4 regions of the Streptomyces sp. NPDC047130 genome follow, and region 1 is predicted to be linked to each of the others. Evidence: riboswitches for the same ligand, from Rfam matches in the RefSeq annotation. Region 1 holds a riboswitch; each other region holds the start of a gene.

Region 1 (4,514 bases):
TCCGACATCGGCGTGGTGAAGGCGAAGAGCAGGACCCCCAGCGAGGCCGCCGAGCTCCGCAGGAGCAGTTCCCCGGCGCGCACCGGCCCGTCGGGGGCGAGCCCCACCAGCGGGCCGTGCGGACCGCCGACCCGCACCAGCAGCGTCGCCGCGCCCGTGAGGCAGAACCCCAGCGGCACCCGGTACGCCCGCCACAGGCGCCCGGCCGGCACCCGCGCCGGCCCCAGCAGCAGCACCAGCGCTGCCGCCAGGACCAGCGCCGCGCCCGGCCAGGGCGGCAGCGAGACGGCCAGCACGGTCAGCCCGAACCCGAGCACCGCCTTGTCCACGGGATGACGGCGGCGCCAGCGACTGCCGTGCGCCGCCGTGTCGATCGACAGCACCGGCGTCAGACCCGTCCGGAGCCCGGCGCGTCCCCGCGCCCCTCGTCCACGGCCCCGTCCGCGCCCTCGGCCCCCGACCCGGTCACCGAACCGGCAGCCGAACCGGCCCCCGACCCGGCCCCCGACCCGGTCACCGAACCGGCAGCCGACCCGGCCCCCGAACCGGTCACCGACCCGGTGGCGGACCCGGCCCCCGACCCGGCAGCCGAACCGGCGGCGGACCAGGCCCCCGACCCTGCAGCCGATCCGGTCACCGAACGGGCAGTCGATCCGGCGGCGGACCCGGCGGCCGACCCGGCGGCGGGCCCGGTCACCGACCCGGCGGCGGACCGGGCGGCGGACCCGGCGGCCGTCCCCAGGGCCGCCACCGCCCTGGCCTCGCCCTGGCGCCGTCCCCGCCACAGCCCCAGGCAGTAGGCGACCACTCCCGCGCCCACCGCCGCCTGCAGGGCGAACAGACCCGACTCGATCTCGCCCGACGGCGGCTCGTAGACCGGGGAGAACCACGGCCGGTAGTCCGGGTCGATCTCCTGGATCGCCACCTCCGCCTCGGCGTCCGCACCGGCGAACGGCTCCTCCTTGTGGTCCCCCAGCCCGAACGCCACCGGCAGCACGGCCAGCAGGACGACGCCCAGCACCAGCAGCAGGTTGATCCGCGCGTTCCGGCTCATCGGGCCACCGCCTCGGCGTCGGCCTTGCCGCGGGTGCCCGGACGCAGCCCCAGCCGCGCCAGTTGCCCGCCGTTGGACTGCGCCAGCAGCCGGACGACCAGCACCGTGAGCAGCCCTTCGCCGACCGCGAGCGGGATCTGCGTCACCGCGAAGATCGAGCCGAACTTGCCCAGCGCGCCCGCGAATCCGCTCGCCGGGTCCGGGAACGCCAGCGCCAACTGCACGCTGGTCACGCAGTAGGTGCTCAGGTCGGCGACGAACGCGGCGCAGAACACCGCGACTTCGAGCCCCGCCCCGCACCGCCGGGCGAGCAGGTACGCCCCGTACCCGGCCCAGGGGCCGACCACGGCCATGGAGAAGACGTTGGCCCCGAGCGTGGTCAGCCCGCCGTGCGCGAGCAACAGGGCCTGGAACAGCAGGGTGACGGTGCCCAGCACCGCCACCACCGGGGGCCGGAACAGCACCGCCCCCAGCCCGCTCCCGGTGGGGTGCGAGCAACTACCGGTCACGGACGGCAACTTGAGCGCCGACAGAGCGAACATGAAGGCACCCGAGGCTCCCAGCAGGAGCGTGCTCTCGGGATGCTCCCTCACCTCACGGGTGAGTCGGCGTACTCCGTGGACGACGAACGGCGCGGACGCGGCGCCCCAGGCGACCGCGTGCACGGGAGGAAGGAACCCCTCGGCTATGTGCATGGCTCAGCAGACCCTCTCCAGCACCTCGTGGATGGACGACGCGCCTTGGCCGGTCTCCTGGCTGACGGGTACCACACGCCCGTGCTCCGCCTTCCCGGGTCCGTGAGGACCCAGTGGCTGCCCGCGAGGGCCGGAGCCGGACTTCCCGATCACAGTGGCGAGGGCCGCACCGGCATCACACCGGATTTCCCGTTCACCAAGGCGTTGTGACAGTAATGGGGCAGCCGCCCACTGACAAGCGAGCCTCCCGCCGCTCCGCCGGGTCAGGGACGGTCCAGCGCCCAGGTCTGCAGGACGTACGGCCGCCCCTTCTCCTCCCCGGTGATCAGCGGGACGTCCAGCCGCCGGAACCCCGCCCTGGTGGCGACGGCGACGCTGGCCGCGTTCTCCGCCTCCAGCTCGAGGATCACCTGCCGCGCTCCCAGCTCCTCGAAGGCGTACGAGGCCATCACCCGCACCGCGCGGGCCGCGAGCCCCCGGCCCCGGTGCGCGGGCCCCACCGCGTACCCGATCTCCGTCCCCTCCGGCGACCGCCGCAGCATCACCTCGCCGAGCGGTGCCCCGCCGTCCACCGTGACGGCGAGCAGCACGGCCGTCCCCTCCGCCCGCAACTGCCGCGTGCGCACCAGCCGTTGCCGGCCCGCCTCCTCGTCGAAGGGGGAGACGATGGGCGTCCAGTAGGCGATGTCGGGGTGGTCGAACAGGGCCGGCATGGCGGCCACGTCGTCCTCCGTCCAGTCACGGAGGACGAGACCCTCCCCGCGCAGCTCCATCCGCTCCGGGAACGCGGGCTGCTCGGGCCGTTCGGGCTGCTCGGGCGGTGCATCGGTCATGGCAGGGCCTCCAGGCGACGGGCGACGGGCGACGGGCGACGGGTACGAACGCGCATCCTGTCTCCCACCACCCGCCCCTGTCAGCCGCTTTTCCGCCCCGCTGCCACGGCCGCCGCCCCGGCGGCACCGGCCCACCGCCCGCCCGCACGGGCGCCGCACTCCTTCGCACCCTCCGACGCCAGGCACATCCGCCGCCCCCGCACCCCCGGGAGTCCGCCGTCCGCCCCGCCCTGTCCCCCGGCGGGGGGCCCTGCCGGCTCCGCAGGGGCCCCGAGCGGCCCTGCGGCCCTCAGGGCTCGAACCGGTAGCCCATGCCCGGCTCGGTGATCAGGTGGCGGGGGTGCGAGGGGTCCGCCTCCAGCTTGCGGCGCAGTTGGGCCATGTAGACGCGCAGGTAGTTGGTCTTGTTGCTCTGGTAGGCGCCCCACACCTCGTGCAGCAACTGCTTCTGCCCGACGAGCCGGCCGGGGTGGCTGAGCAGGATCTCCAGCAGGTGCCACTCGGTGGGCGTCAGGCGCACCTCCTGCCCCTCGCGGGTCGCCCTCTTCGCCACCAGGTCGACGGTGAACGAGGCGGTCTCCACCACGCTGGTCTCCGTGGCCGACGACACCGCCCGGGTGCGCCGCACCGCCGCCCGCAGCCTCGCCAGCAGCTCGTTCATGCTGAACGGCTTGGTCACGTAGTCGTCCGCCCCGGCGTCCAGCGCGGCGACCTTCTCGTCGGAGCCCTGGCGCGCCGACAGCACCAGGATCGGCACCCTGGTCCAGCCGCGCAGACCCCCGGTGACCTCGACGCCGTCCATGTCGGGCAGCCCCAGGTCCAGCAGGACCACGTCCGGCCGCCGCGCGGCGGCCAGCCGCAGGGCGGTGAACCCGTCGGGCGCCGCGTCCACCCGGTACCCCCGCGCCCGCAGGTTCAGCACGAGCGCACGGGCGAGCTGCGGGTCGTCCTCCACCACCAGCACCCGTGTCGCCGCGGGGCCCCTGTCCCCGCAGCCGCGGTCGGCCGCCACCGGTGCGTCGACGGTCGGGGAAGGCATGGCGGCTCCTGCACGAGGGTCGGAAGAACCTGACCTCCCCAGGAAACGCGCAGTTCAGCGGGTCATCGTACTTTTTGACGCCTTCCATACGACCCCACCGCCGAACTTTGACGCCTCCCTGACGCCGCCACAGATGCCCGGACTCAGCAGGCGGTGTCGGCGGTGTGCGCGGTGAACGCCGCCCAGGCGGCGGGGGCCACGAGCAGGGGCTGGATCCGGGTGTCCTTGGAGTCGCGCACGTGCACAGCCTGCTGGGTCAGGGCCACCTCGACGCAGTTGCCACCGCCGCCGCCGCTGTAGCTGCTCTTGAACCAGACGAGTTCGGTGGTGCTCATAGCGCTCCTCGCATTTGCTCCAGCAGGCTCGCGGTGGCCGTGCGGCTGAGAGCCTGCGAGCGCATCTTTCCATAGCGGCGGAGCATCGCACTGACGAGTCTCGGGTCGGTGACGAGAGCGCTGGTGTCGTGCGCTTCGACGTACCCCACCCACTTGTTGTCCTGGGTTTCCGCCAGGTACTGCGGTCCCTCGAACCCTGAGTGGTCCTCCTGGCACAGCGGCATGACCAGGATCTCCACGTTGCGGCGCTGTCCCTGTTCCAGCAGGTTGTCGACAAGCACGCGAGTGACCTCACCACCTCCCAGTCGGCGTTGCAACAGGGCCTCTTCGATCACGAACGAGAACTCGGTGTTGGGGCGCTCAGCCAGCAGGCGCTGACGTTCCAGGCGAGCCGCAACCTGACGCTCGAACTGTTCCTCGCAGAGGTGCGGCAACCTGCGCTCGAAGATGGCCCGGATGTACGGTTCCGGCTGTAGCAAACCCGGGATGGCGCAGGCCTCGTACGCATACAGAGACACCGCCTCCTCCTCGATGCCCGCCCACTGGCGGAACCAGGAC
Region 2 (4,514 bases), on a different contig from region 1:
CCTCGGTACTGGGCGTCCCCGCCGGTACGTACATCGGCGAACTGGCGGACTGGGAAACGGCGTTCGTCGTCATCGCCGTCCTCGCCGTGGTGGTCCTGATCGCGCTCGCGGCCCTGCTGCCGCCACTCCCGGCCGAGCAGGACATCCGGCTCGGCGGTGTGCTGAAGCTGGTCGGCAACCCGCGGGTGGCGACCGGGCTCGCCGTGGTGGCGTTCCTGGTCACCGGCCACTTCGCCGCCTACACGTACGTACGGCCCGCGCTGGAGGAGATCTCCGGGGTCAGCCCCACGATGATCGGCACCCTGCTCCTCGTCTACGGCGTCGCCGGCGTCCTGGGGAACTTCGCGGCAGGCGCCGGCGCGGGCCGCTCCCCGCGCGGCACGGTCCTGCTGATCGCCCTCGTCCTGGCGGCCACCGTGGGGTTGCTGCCGCTGCTCGGCGGTTCGCTGCTGACGGCCGGTGTGCTGCTCGCGGTGTGGGGCATCTCGTACGGCGGCGTGTCGGTGAGCACCCAGACCTGGCTGCCGGCGGCCGCGCCACAGGCCCGCGAGGCGGCGTCCTCTCTCTTCGTGGGGGTCTTCAACGGGGCGATCGCGCTGGGCGCCCTGGTCGGCGGACTCACCGCGGACGGTGCGGGATCGAGGCCGTGATGTGGCTGGGCGGCGGCCTGGCACTCGCCGCCCTGCTGGTGGTCGCCCTGGGCCGGGCCCCGGAGAGCGGCCGACTCGGCTAGACCGCCGGCCGACCGCCACGCTCGTGCCTCCCGGGCCGCCCCTTCCAACCCGGGAGGCGACTCCCCGGACCGCGTCACCCCTGTACGCGGCCCGGGGCCTCCACCACCGACGTCAGGAAGTCCCGGATCAACGCCGCCCAGGTGGCGCGGCGGTACTCGATGTCGATGCCGTGCTCGTCCGCGAGGGCCAGGATGTCGTCCACGGCCTGGGCGGACGCCTCACCGATCCGGCGGGCCTCCTCGGGGCCGCCGAGGGCCAGCAGACTGCTGAACCGCGCCCACATCGGCATCAGGTAGTCCGCGTCGGCTCCGCTGGCCCCGCCACCGCGGATGTCGGCCCCGAGGAGCACGATGTCGGTGCCGGGCGCCCGGCGCAGGATCTCCAGGGCGGTCCACAGGCCGGTGAACCCGCCGGGGTCCGTGGATGTGGGCCGCCTCCTCACCGGCGCAGCGCGGATCCTGGCAGTCGACCATCGAGGACCTGCACCGGGCCGGGATCGAACCCCTGCGGCAGATCAGCGCGGCCGAGGCCCGCTCGGCGGGCCCGCGCCCCGTGACGAGGACCGACGGGAGCGGCCGGGGCCGGCGGCGGCGCCGGTGCCGTGGCATCGCCGTGCGGGGCGGTACCGGCGCGGGCTCGTTTCGGCGCCGGGGTCCGCCGGCGCGACGGCGACCCCGGAGCAGGCCCCCGCCCACGGCCCCGGAACGGCACGGTAGGCTCATCGGGCCAGTCGAACTCCACGAGGTGGGGTCAGGGAACCCGGTGCGACTCCGGGACTGACGCGCAGCGGTGAGGGTGACGGTCGGGCACGCGTGGGCGCGGTGAGCGCAGCGCAGCCACTGGAGCGACGCTCCGGGAAGGCGCCCGTACCGGAGGAACCCGAGTCCGAAGACCTGCTGGCGCTGGCGGTGACGGGCCGCCAGGTCGACCGCGGGCCCCGCGAACGGGTCCCTGACCTCGAAGGACTCGTGTGTCCCCGATGGATTCCGCGTTCAGCTCCGCACGCCGCGCGCGCCGCGACCGCTGCCCGGGCGTGCTCCGCCCCTGGCCGGCCGACGACGGCCTCCTGGTCCGTCTCCGCCTCGTCGGCGGCCGCCTCCCCACCGACTCCCTCACCGCCCTCTCGGCCGTCGCGGAACGCCACGGCGACGGCCGCGTCCACGTCACCGGACGCGCCAACCTCCAGATCCGCGCCCTGCCCGGCCACCAGGGCCGCCTCGGCACCGCCGTCCTCGCCGCGATCGAGGACACCGGCCTGCTGCCCTCGCGCACCCACGAACTGGTGAGGAACGTGATGGTCTCGCCCCGCACCGGCGTGACCGGCGGCCGGGCCGACCTGCGGCCGGTGGCCGGGGAACTCGACCGGCTGCTCTGCGCCGACCCGGCCCTCGCCGCGCTGCCCGCCCGCTTCCTCTTCGTCCTGGACGACGGCCGCGGCGACCTGATGACCCGCCCCTGCGACCTCGGCCTGGTGGCCCTCGACGCCGACGGCGCGCAGCTGCGCGTCGGCGACGCCTGGGGGCCGGTCGTCCCGCTCGGCGGGGCGGCCGCCGCCCTCACCCGCCTCGCCCGGGACTTCGTGGACGCCCGGGGGATCGGCCCCACGGCGCCCTGGCACGTCGTCGAACTGGACGTCCCCCTGAGCGAGTCCGTGCCTCCGGACCGGGGCCTGCCGAGCCCCGGGCCACCGCTGCCGCCGGGCCCGCTCCCCGAGGGCGGCCGGCACGTCCCCGTCACCGACGCGGGCATGTCCCCGCAGCTCGTCGCCGAACTGGTCGACGAGGCCCGCGCCGCCGGCGCGGGCGAACTCACCGTCACCCCCTGGCGCGGAGTGATCGTCCCGGGAGCCGCCGCATGACCACCACCACGGGGGCCCCGACGCCCCGCCGACCCGACCGCCACTACGACTACATCGCCGACGGACCGGCCATCTACGTCGACTCCTTCGCCACCATCCGCCGCGAGGCCCGCCTGGACCACATCCCCGCCGAGGCCGAACGCCTCGCCGTCCGCATGATCCACGGCGCCGGACAGGTCGACCTGGCCGACGACCTGGTGATCCACCCCGGCCTGGTCGGCGCCGCCCGCGCCGCCCTGCGGGCGGGCGCCCCGATCCTCTGCGACGTCACCATGGTCGCCACCGGAGTCACCCGCGGCCGGCTCCCCGCCGACAACGATGTCGTCTGCCTCCTCGGCGACGAACGCGTACCCGGCCTCGCCCGCCGCTGGCGCACCACCCGCACCGCCGCGGCGGTCTCCCTGTGGGAGCCGCTGATGGAGGGCGCGGTCGTCGCCGTCGGCAACGCGCCCACCGCCCTGTTCCACCTGCTGGAGATGCTGATCGACGGAGCACCCCGGCCCGCGGCGATCGTCGGCTGCCCGGTCGGCTTCATCGGCGCCGCCGAGTCCAAGCAGGCCCTCACCGAACTCGCCGACCGGCACGGCATCGACATCCCGTACGTCACCGTCCACGGCCGCCGCGGCGGATCCGCCATGACGTCGTCTGCCCTCAACGCACTCGCCAAGGAGGAGGAGTGACCGGACGTTTCCACGGTGTCGGCGTCGGCCCCGGAGACCCCGAACTGATCACGCTCAAGGCGGCCCGGCTGATCGGCTCCGCCGACGTCGTCGCCTACCACGCCGGCGTCCGCAAGGAGTCCAACGCCCGGCGGATCGCGGCCTCGCTCATACCCCCCACAGCCGTCGAGGAGAGGCTGGTCTACCCGGTCACCACCGGCGTCACCGACCACCCCGGCGGCTACGCGGGCGCCCTGGCCGACTTCTACGAGGAGTCCGCCGCCCGTCTCGCCGCCCACCTCGACGCCGGACGCGACGTGGTGCTCCTCTCCGAGGGCGACCCCCTCTTCTACGGGTCGTACATGTACATGCACGACCGTCTCTCGGAGCGGTACGAGACCGAGATCGTGCCCGGCGTCCCCGCGTTCGCCGCCGCGACCGCGGTCGCCGCGGCGCCCCTGGTCCGGCAGACCGACGTGCTCACCGTCCTCCCCGGCACCCTGCCCGAACCCGAACTCGCCCGCCGCCTCGCCGACACCGACGCCGCCGTGGTGATGAAACTGGGCCGCACCTTCCCCGCCGTCCGCCGCGCCCTGGAGGCGGCCGGACGGCTGGAGCACGCCGTGTACGTGGAGCGCGCCTCGATGGAGGGCGAACGGCGGATGCCCGTCGCCGAGGTCGACCCGGACACCGTGCCGTACTTCTCCCTGATCCTCGTCACCGGCGACAGCCGCAACGGCACCCGCTCACGGCGGCACGGCGACCAGGACACGGCCCCGGCCCGCGCCGAGGACCGGACCCCGGAAGGGGCGGAGGCCCACCCCGCCGTGCCCGCCGCCGAACTCCTGGTCGTCGGACTCGGTCCCGGCCCCGAGGCATGGCTCACCCCCGAGGCCACCGCGGCGCTGGCCGAGGTGGACCACGTCGTCGGCTACGGCCCCTACGTAGACCGCGTGCCGCAGCGCCCCGGACTGACCCGGCACGCCTCCGGCAACACCGTCGAGATCGACCGCGCCCGCCTGGCACTGGAACTGGCGAGGAACGGCGAGCGGGTCGCCGTGGTCTCCGGCGGCGACGCCGGCGTCTTCGGCATGGCCACCGCCGTCCTGGAGGCTGCCGAGGACCCCGCCTACCAGGAGGTCCCGGTGCGCGTGCTGCCCGGCGTCAGCGCCGTCCAGGCCGTCGCCGCCCGGGCCGGGGCGCCGATCGGCGGCGACTTCGCCGTCATGAGCCTCTCCGACCGGCTCAAGCCCTGGGAGGTCG
Region 3 (4,514 bases), on a different contig from region 1:
CCTCCGTGCGCGTCGCCGGCATGGTCCACGACTTCCTGCTCCTGGACAGCCTGCGCGACACCCGTGCCGCGAACGTCGCCCGCCACCTGGCCGTCGAGGCCCTGAGGAAGGCCCTCCACGAGAGCTGACCCCACCCCCGCCGGGGCCCGTCACTCCGTCTCCTTCTCGTGCGGGCTGCTCGCCGGCGCCTCGGCCGGCCGCTGTCTGCCTCCGTCATGACCGGAGACGACCACGACGAGGATGCCGACGACCACGGCCCCGGCGACCACCCTGCCCGCCGCCCGCAGCGCCCAGCCCGGCAGGGAGCCACCCGCACGCCGCCCCGGGGCGCCCAGTCGCTCCGCGCGCCGGGCGGGTCTCAGCAACCGCACCAGCAGCAGTACGGCGACAGGCAGTTGCAGCAGCCACAGCACCGTGCGGGGCCACTCGCCGTACCAGACGTTGGTGCCGTACAGCAGCGTGTGCCACACGCTCAGCACGTACACGACGATCACGAACCGGTGCAGCCGCCGCCAGGTGGTGGCGCCGATGCGGTTGCGGACGTAGAAGAGCAGGCCCAGCGGCACGGCCAGGTACAGGGCCGCCTGGCCGATGGGAAGGGCGATCTGCCCGGTCCCGGAGTCGTACCAGCCGGGCACGAAGGAGTCGGCGAAGCCGGTCCACAACCGCTTCAGCCACGCCAGCTCGGTCTCGTAGCGCACGAGTTCGGCCGCGAACATCAGCGCGTGCGCGAACATCAGAGCCATCGTCGTCAGGCTCGTGGTGCGGTGCCACCGCTCCAGGACCTGCCGGGGGACCGGTGACCGGTCGAGTCTCGGCCCCGACAGCAGCAGGCCGAGCACGACCGTGCCCCAGGCCCACAGCAGGCCCGACCACCCGAACGCCTGGCTCAGCAGGTACATCCAGTACGTGCCCGGGTCGTCCATGAACGGCATGACCGCGACCGTCGCCGAGTCGCCGGAGCCCATTCGCGCCCACAGGAACACGAAGACGGCGGCCGTGACCAGGACCGCCGCCGTCGCGTCGGGCACCGCGGCCCGCAGGTCGGCGCGCAGGGTGACCCGGCCGGCCGCGTGTCCGTCACGGGCGGGCGACGGGGTGGCACCGTCCTCCGGCGTCGTCCCGGGCGTCGTCTCCGGCGGCATCGTGCCCCTTCCGAAAGGCGTGCCACGGGCGGGGACTCGGCACGTGCGGCGGGAATGGCGGGAGTCACCAGTGTGGCCCGGACCCGCCGTCCACGCGGAGGCCGCATCCGGCCACATCGGCCGTGGGGGCACGGGCGTCCGGGCCGCGGATTCGCCCAGGGCGCCGCGGGCCGCTCGAGCGCGGCGTGGTAGCTTCCGAACGCCAGTCGCACTCGTGAACGCGGTCCTCCGCGTCCACGGGTCAGGGAATCCGGTGGGAGACCGGAACTGACGCGCAGCGGTAAGGGTGACGGGCGAGGCAGCAGCCACTGGACGACGGTCACGGCCGGGTCCGGGAAGGCGCCTCGCCGGGATGATCCCGAGTCCGAAGACCTGCTGGCGACCGAACGTCCACGCGACCCCGCGTATGGGTCCGACGCCGAGGAAGCCTCTGCCGTGCATCTGTCACGCCCCGTCCGCCGTTCCGCCCTGCTCCTGACCGGAGCGCTCCTGCTCACCGCCTGCGGTTCCGGGACCACGTCCGGCTCCGAGTCCGGCTCCGGCCCGTCCGCCGGGCCCGGCGGCTCCGGCAGCTCAGGCGGCTCCGGCGCCCAGGCCGTCACGTTCGAGAACTGCGGTCAGCGGGTGACCGTCGAGGCCCCGCCGCGGCGGGCCGTGTCCCTGAACCAGGGCACCACCGAGATCCTGCTCTCGCTCGGCCTCGCGGACCGCATGGCGGGAACCGCCACCTGGACCGACCCGGTGATGAAGGGTCTGGAGAAGGCCGACGCCGGGGTGCCCCGGCTCGCCGACAACCAGCCGTCGTTCGAGCGCGTGCTGGACGCCGAACCGGACTTCGTGGCCGCCTCCTTCGCGTCCACCCTGGGCAAGGGCGGCGTGGCCCCCCGCGAGAAGTTCACGGAGCTCGGCGTGCCGACGTACCTGTCGCCCGCCGACTGCGAGGGCAAGGACAACAGCGGCGGCGGCGACGGCTCCCGCACCGAACCCCTGACCATGGACACGGTCTACCGGGAGGTGCGGGACCTGGCCCGCGTCTTCGGCGTGGAGGAGCGCGGCGAGCGGCTGGTCGACCGGCTGCGGAGCCGCGTCGCCGACGCCTCCGCCGGGATCGACGCCGGGGACACCACCGTCCTGTACTGGTTCGCGAACCAGGAGTCGCCCTACATGGCGGGCTGCTGCGGAGCCCCCGGCGTCATCACCGACGCGCTCGGCGCGAAGAACGTCCTCGACGACAGCACCCAGGAATGGCCGCAGGTCAGCTGGGAGACCGTCGCCGACCGCGATCCCGACCTGCTCGTCCTCGGCGACCTCACCCGCAGGTCGCAGACCGCCGAGTCGGCCGCCAGGAAGATCGCCTTCCTGGAGTCCCATGCGGCGACCAGGAACCTCACGGCGGTACGGGAGAAGCGGTACGTGCTGCTCAGCGGGCAGGCGATGAACCCGACGATCCGCACCGTCGAGGGCGTCGAGAAGGTGGCCGCGGCGCTGCGCGAGCACGGGCTCGCCGGATGACCACGACCCTGCGCCCCTCCCCCGCCCGCCCGGCGCGGGGAGGCGGCCGCGCTCTGCCCGTCGTGGCGGGCGTGGGCGGCGGACTGGCGGTGCTCGCCCTGTCCGTCGCCGCGGCCGTCACCATCGGCCCGGCCTCCGTCGGGGTGGGCGACGTCTGGTCCGTGGTCGCCTCCCGCCTGGGCGGGGGCCCGTCGGAGCTGACCGCGATCCGCGAGGGCATCGTCTGGGACCTGCGGCTGCCGCGCACCCTGCTCGCCGCGGTGTGCGGCGCCGGACTCGCGGTGTGCGGCGCGGTGATGCAGTCGCTGCTGCGCAACCCGCTCGCCGACCCGTTCGTGCTGGGCGTCTCCTCCGGGGCGTCGACCGGCGCCGTCCTCGTGATCGTCGTCGGCGCGGGCGGCGGTGTCCTGTCCCTCTCCGGCGGCGCGTTCCTCGGCGCGGTCGGCTCGTTCGCGCTGGTGCTGCTGCTCAGCCACACGCTCGGCGGGACGACGGACCGGGTGGTGCTGTCCGGGGTGGCGGCGATGCAGCTGTTCTCCGCGCTGACCTCGTTCGTGGTGACGACGGCGGCCGACGCCGAGACCACCCGGGGCGTGCTGTTCTGGCTGCTCGGCTCGCTGAGCGGGGCCGGCTGGACCGAGGTGGGGCTGTGCTCGGCGGTCCTGGCGCTCGCCCTCGTGGTGTGCCTGGGCCACGCGCGCAGCCTGGACGCCTTCGCCTTCGGCCAGGACGCCGCGGCCACGCTCGGTGTCCCGGTCGCCCGGACCCGGCTGGTGCTCCTGTCCGTGACGGCGCTGCTGACCGCCGCGCTGGTCAGCTCGGCGGGCGCGATCGGCTTCGTCGGCCTGGTGCTCCCGCACGCCGCGCGGGCCCTCGTCGGCCCGGGGCACGCCCGGCTGCTGCCGGTGACCGCGCTCGCCGGGGCGGTGTTCCTGGTCTGGGCCGACACCCTGGCCCGTACCGTCCTCGACCCCCAGGAGGTGCCGGTGGGCGTGGTCACCTCGCTGATCGGCGTCCCGGCGTTCGTCCTGGTCCTGTACCGCACGAGGAGGACGCGGTGACGGCCCCGGTCCGGGGGCGGCCCGCCGGCACGCCGCCCGCCGCGGGGCCCACCCTCGCCGCCGACCGCGTGAGCCGCGACCTCGGCGGGCGGCTGGTCCTCGACGGCGTCAGCCTCGCCCCCCGGCCCGGCTCGGTGACGGGGCTGCTGGGGCCCAACGGCTCGGGGAAGTCCACGCTGCTGCGGCTGCTGGCCGGGGTCCTCGCCCCCACCGCGGGTGTCGTCGTCCTGGACGGGCGCCCGCTGGGCGAGTGGGGGCGCCGCGCGGTGGCCCGGCGGGTCGCCGTCGTCGAGCAGCACGCCGAGACCCTGGTCGAGCTGACCGTGCTGGACGTCGTCCGCCTCGGCCGCATCCCGCACCGGCGTGCCTGGACCCCCGCGACCGCGCCCGACGAGGCCGCCGTGCGCGCCGCCCTGGCGAGCACCGGCCTCACCGACCGCGCGGACCGGCCCTGGCACACCCTCTCCGGCGGCGAGCGCCAGCGGGTGCAGGTCGCCCGCGCCCTGGCCCAGGAACCACGCGAGCTGCTGCTGGACGAACCCACCAACCACCTCGACGTCCAGCACCAGCTCGACCTGCTGAACCTGGTCGCCGAACTCCCCGTCACCAGCGTCGTCGCCCTGCACGACCTGAACCTGGCGGCCATGTACTGCGACCAGCTCGTGGTCCTCCGCGAAGGCCGGGTGGTCGCCGCCGGCTCCCCCGCCGACACGCTCACCGAGACCCTGATCGCCGACGTCTACGGCGTCCGCGCCGAGGTCACCCGCCCCGGACCCACCGACCGCCCGCACATCCG
Region 4 (4,514 bases), on a different contig from region 1:
CGGCGACAAGCGGTCGGGCCCGGTGACAAGCGGTGTCCCCCTGCTGATCGCGGTGGGACCCGGCCCCGAACCGGCGCGCCGGTCACGGTAGTTGGCGGCTGTGGTGTCGGACGCGGGACCGTGTGCCGTGGTTCCGGGCTGGCGTTCGACCCGTTTCCTCGCTCTCGCCCGCCTCGTTGGGCATGCGTCGAAGAAGCCCGGGCGGACGAGGCTTTGCAGGCGGGCGGCGGGACGAGGGCTGGTGTTCGCCGTCGGGGGCCGGGCCGGTGCAACGGGCCGACGTGTGGTGCCTCCCTCTCCGCCCCCTACGAAGGGAAACGCCCCGGTGCGAGTGACCGACATCCAGCGATGCGACGTGCGCCCCGGACTGCTCGTCGAGTGGACGCTCAGTCCGGACACCGTCGAGGCGGCCGCCCGCCTGCCGGAGGACGCGCGTCCTCCGGCGTACGTGCAGGAGTCGCACATCAGGACGGCCCGGTCGGTGCGCGAGGACGGTCTGTTCGTCCCGACCTGGGTCGGAGCGGCGTTCGACGTCCCGGGGGCGGTGGACCTGGACGCGCTCCAGCACGCCCTGCACACCTGGACGCTGCGGCACGAGACGCTGCGCAGCGGGTTCCGCTGGGACGGCGGCGCCATGCGCCGGTTCACGCTGGACGCCGACGCGGTGCGCCTGCGGCGCGAGGTGGTCGGCGAGTTCGGCGACCCGCGGCGGCTGGCCGGCCACCTGCAGGACCGGTTCGACGTCGCCGCGGACGCGCTGGACTGGCCGAACTTCATCTACGCGGCGGTGGTCCGGGAGGACTGCGCCAGCGTCTACATGGCCTTCGACCACAGCAACGTGGACGCCTACTCGCTGCACCGCATCCCCGCCGAGGTGCACGAGTTCTACGCGGCGGCCCTGGAGGGCCGGACGGTGGAGCAGCCGCCCGCGGGCAGTTACGTCGACTTCTGCGAGGCGGAGCGGGCGGACGCGGACCGGGTGGACGACGGCCACGAGATCGTGGCGCGCTGGCGGGAGTTCGTGGCCCGGTGCGACGGGCGGCTGCCCGGCTTCCCGGTCGACCTGGGGCTGGAGGCGGAGGGCAAGCTGCCCACGCAGAAGCTGATGCAGGACATGCTGGGCGGGGCCGGTGAGGCGGCCGGGTTCGAGGCGTACTGCCGGCCGTTCGGCGGTTCCCTGGTGGGCGTGCTGGCCGCGACGGCGGTCATCGTGCGGGAGATCTCGGGCACGGACGTGTACCGGACGGTGGTGCCCTTCCACACCCGGGCCAAGTCGCAGTGGCAGGACTCCGTGGGCTGGTACGTCGGCGGGGTGCCCATCGAGGTGGACCTGTCGGACGGGGCCGGGTTCGAGGAGGCGCTGCGGCGGGTGCGGTCGGCGCTGCGGGAGAACCGGCGGCTGGCGCGGATGCCGATCGCGCGGGTGCTGCGGCTGCTGGGGGCGGAGTTCCGGCCCACCTCGCCCGACCTGTACTCGATCGTGTCGTTCGTCGACGGCCGCACGGTGCCCGCGTCGGAGCGGTGGGACGAACTGCACGCGTACGGGCTGCTGCGGGTGTCGTACGGGGACCAGGTGTGCGTGTGGGTGAGCAGGGTGCACGAGGGGCTGCAGTTCGCCGCCCGGTACCCGGACACCGGTCCGGCGCTGCGGAGCATGGAGCGGTACCTGGAGCGGCTGCGGGAGCTCGTCGCGGAGGTCGCCCGGGCGTCGGCCGGGGCGCGGGAACCGGGGGCCCTGGTGTGAGACGGGCGCCGTCCGGATAGGGTGAGGCTCCACCGACTCGTGGTGCAGGAACCCGGTGCGATTCCGGGGCGGTTCCGCCACTGTGACGTTCCCCTGTCCGGGGACGCAGCCAGACACTGGCCACGGGTTGTCCGACCGTCGTACGGGGCGAGAACCCCGAGGGAGGATCACGGCCTTGACCGTGCCTGTTGCCCTGCTGTCCACGTCCGACACCGATCTGCTCTCCGCGCGGGCCAGTGGCGCCGCGTACGTGTGGGCGAATCCGTCCCGGGCCTCCGACGAGGAACTCGCCGCCGCCGTGGAGGGCGCCGCCCTGGTGGTGGTGCGGCTGCTCGGCTCCCCGCACGACCTGTGGCCCGGGCTGGCCGCGGTCCGGGAACGGGGGACGCCGCTGGTGGTGCTCGGCGGCGAGCTCCAGCCGAGCGCCGAGCTGATGGAGCACTCGACCGTGCCGGTGGGGGTGGCCGCGGACGCGCACCGTTACCTGGCGGAGGGCGGCCCGGCCAACCTGCGGCGGCTGCACGCCTTCCTCTCCGACACCGTGCTGCTGACCGGAGAGGGCTTCGAGCCGCCGGAGGCCGTGCCGCTGTGGGGGTTCGCCGAGCGGGAGCCGCGGGACCCGTCGCTCCCCCGGGTGGGCATCCTCTACTACCGGGCGCACGAGGCCGGCGGGAACGCGGCGTTCGCGCACGACCTGGCGGACGCGGTGGACGCCACCGGTCACGCGGTGGGCGTGCCGGTGTTCGCGGGGTCGCTGCGGTCGGCGCCGGACGAGCTGTACGCGGCGCTCGGCGGGTTCGACGCCCTGGTGGTGACCGTGCTCGCGGCGGGCGGCAGCGTCCCGGCGTCGGCGGGCGCCGGGGGCGACGACGAGGCGTGGGACGTGGAGCGGATGGCCGCTCTGGACGTCCCGGTGCTGCAAGGGCTCTGCCTGACGAGTTCGCGGGCCGAGTGGGAGGCGTCGGAGGACGGCGTCACGCCGCTGGACTCGGCGAGCCAGATCGCCATCCCGGAGTTCGACGGGCGGATCATCACCGTGCCGTTCTCCTTCAAGGAGATCGACCGGGACGGGCTGCCCCGCTACGTCGCGGACCCCGAGCGGTGCGCCCGGCTGGCGGGGATCGCGGTGAACCACGCCCGGCTGCGGCACGTCCCGAACGGGGAGAAGCGGCTCGCGGTCGTGCTGTCGGCGTATCCGACGAAGCACTCCCGGATCGGCAACGCCGTCGGCCTGGACACACCCCGCTCGGCGGTGCGGCTGCTGCGCCGTCTGCGGGAGGAGGGCTACGACCTGGGCGCTCCCGGTGAGCTGCCGGGGCTGGACCTGCCGGACGACCAGGAGGCCGGTGACGCGCTGATCCACGCGGTGATCGCGGCGGGTGGGCAGGACGAGGAGTGGCTGACCTCCGGGCAGCTCACCGACGCCCATGTGCGGATCACCGCCGACGAGTACGCGGCGTGGACGGCGGACCTGCCCGAGGCTTTGCGGGAGGCGATGGCCGAGGCGTGGGGTCCCGCCCCGGGCCGGCTCTTCGTCAACGAGGCCGGCGAGATCGTGCTGGCCGCGTTGCGGGCGGGCAACGTGGTGGTGCTGGTGCAGCCGCCGCGCGGCTTCGGGGAGAACCCGGTGGCGATCTACCACGATCCGTCGCTGCCGCCGAGCCACCACTACCTGGCCGCCTACCGCTGGCTGGAGAACGGTTTCGGCGCGCACGCGGTCGTCCATCTGGGCAAGCACGGTTCGCTGGAGTGGCTGCCGGGCAAGAACGCCGCGCTGTCGGCGGAGTGCGCCACCGACGCGGCGCTGGGCTCGCTGCCGCTGGTCTACCCGTTCCTGGTGAACGACCCGGGCGAGGGCGCGCAGGCCAAGCGGCGTGCGCACGCCACCGTCGTCGACCACCTGATCCCGCCGATGGCACGCGCCGAGTCCTACGGGGACATCGCGCGGCTGGAGCAGCTGCTGGACGAGCACGCCAACATCGCGTCGATGGACCCGGCCAAGCTGCCGGCGGTCCGGGGTGAGATCTGGTCGCTGATGCGCGCGGCCGAGATGCACCGGGACCTCGGGCTCGAACAGCGCCCGGACGACGAGGAGTTCGACGACTTCCTGCTCCATGTCGACGGCTGGCTGTGCGAGATCAAGGACGCGCAGATCCGGGACGGCCTCCATGTGCTGGGCGAGGCCCCCGAGGGCGAGGCCCGGGTCAACCTGGTGCTGGCGATCCTGCGGGCCGCCCAGGTGTGGGGCGGGGTCGGCGGGGCGGTGCCCGGGCTGCGCAAGGCTCTGGGCCTGAAGGACGACGAGCGGCTGGAGACGGTCGACGGCGTGGAGGCGCGTGCGCGCGCGCTGGTCGAGCGCATGGAGGCGGCCGGCTGGAGCCCCGGGGCGGCGGCCGCGCTGCACGACGATCCCGAGGTGCGGCGGGTGCTGGAGTTCGCCGCCGAGCAGGTGGTGCCTCGGCTGGCGCGGACGACGGAGGAACTGGACCACGTCGTCCACGCGCTGGCCGGCGGGTACGTGCCCGCGGGCCCCTCGGGGTCGCCGCTGCGCGGCCTGGTGAACGTGCTGCCGACCGGGCGGAACTTCTACACCGTCGATCCGCGGGCGGTGCCGTCGCGGCTGGCCTGGCAGACCGGTCAGGCGATGGCCCGCTCGCTGGTGGAACGGCACCTCGAGGAGACCGGGGAGTATCCGAGGTCGGTCGGCCTGTCGGTGTGGGGGACGGCGGCGATGCGGACCTCCGGCGACGACGTCGCGGAGGTGCTGGCA

What was found. A riboswitch is a leader RNA that binds a small molecule or an ion and turns the genes downstream of it on or off. The one in region 1 is predicted to bind cobalamin.
Region 2: another riboswitch for cobalamin. It lies ahead of ABZ836_RS20685 (precorrin-3B synthase); the one in region 1 lies ahead of ABZ836_RS16085 (energy-coupling factor ABC transporter permease).
Region 3: another riboswitch for cobalamin. It lies ahead of ABZ836_RS24790 (ABC transporter substrate-binding protein); the one in region 1 lies ahead of ABZ836_RS16085 (energy-coupling factor ABC transporter permease).
Region 4: another riboswitch for cobalamin. It lies ahead of cobN (cobaltochelatase subunit CobN); the one in region 1 lies ahead of ABZ836_RS16085 (energy-coupling factor ABC transporter permease).

What each region holds. Positions count from the first base shown of each region.
Region 1 is NZ_JBEYUK010000011.1:124,044-128,557, reverse strand. It holds gene cbiQ (cobalt ECF transporter T component CbiQ) at 1-383, opposite strand, end outside; gene ABZ836_RS16090 (energy-coupling factor ABC transporter substrate-binding protein) at 389-1,054, opposite strand; gene ABZ836_RS16085 (energy-coupling factor ABC transporter permease) at 1,051-1,749, opposite strand; cobalamin riboswitch at 1,779-1,965, opposite strand; gene ABZ836_RS16080 (GNAT family N-acetyltransferase) at 2,013-2,582, opposite strand; gene ABZ836_RS16075 (response regulator transcription factor) at 2,872-3,621, opposite strand; gene ABZ836_RS16070 (DUF397 domain-containing protein) at 3,765-3,956, opposite strand; gene ABZ836_RS16065 (helix-turn-helix transcriptional regulator) at 3,953-4,514, opposite strand, start outside.
Region 2 is NZ_JBEYUK010000017.1:54,159-58,672, forward strand. It holds partial or broken gene ABZ836_RS20675 (MFS transporter) at 1-733, shown strand, start outside; gene ABZ836_RS20680 (FAD-dependent oxidoreductase) at 808-1,176, opposite strand; cobalamin riboswitch at 1,445-1,650, shown strand; gene ABZ836_RS20685 (precorrin-3B synthase) at 1,714-2,592, shown strand; gene ABZ836_RS20690 (precorrin-8X methylmutase) at 2,589-3,272, shown strand; gene ABZ836_RS20695 (precorrin-2 C(20)-methyltransferase) at 3,269-4,514, shown strand, end outside.
Region 3 is NZ_JBEYUK010000025.1:67,759-72,272, reverse strand. It holds gene ABZ836_RS24800 (alpha/beta hydrolase) at 1-128, shown strand, start outside; gene ABZ836_RS24795 (ferric reductase-like transmembrane domain-containing protein) at 150-1,145, opposite strand; cobalamin riboswitch at 1,350-1,540, shown strand; gene ABZ836_RS24790 (ABC transporter substrate-binding protein) at 1,581-2,657, shown strand; gene ABZ836_RS24785 (iron chelate uptake ABC transporter family permease subunit) at 2,654-3,718, shown strand; gene ABZ836_RS24780 (ABC transporter ATP-binding protein) at 3,715-4,514, shown strand, end outside.
Region 4 is NZ_JBEYUK010000017.1:71,904-76,417, reverse strand. It holds gene ABZ836_RS20765 (condensation domain-containing protein) at 326-1,744, shown strand; cobalamin riboswitch at 1,752-1,884, shown strand; gene cobN (cobaltochelatase subunit CobN) at 1,926-4,514, shown strand, end outside.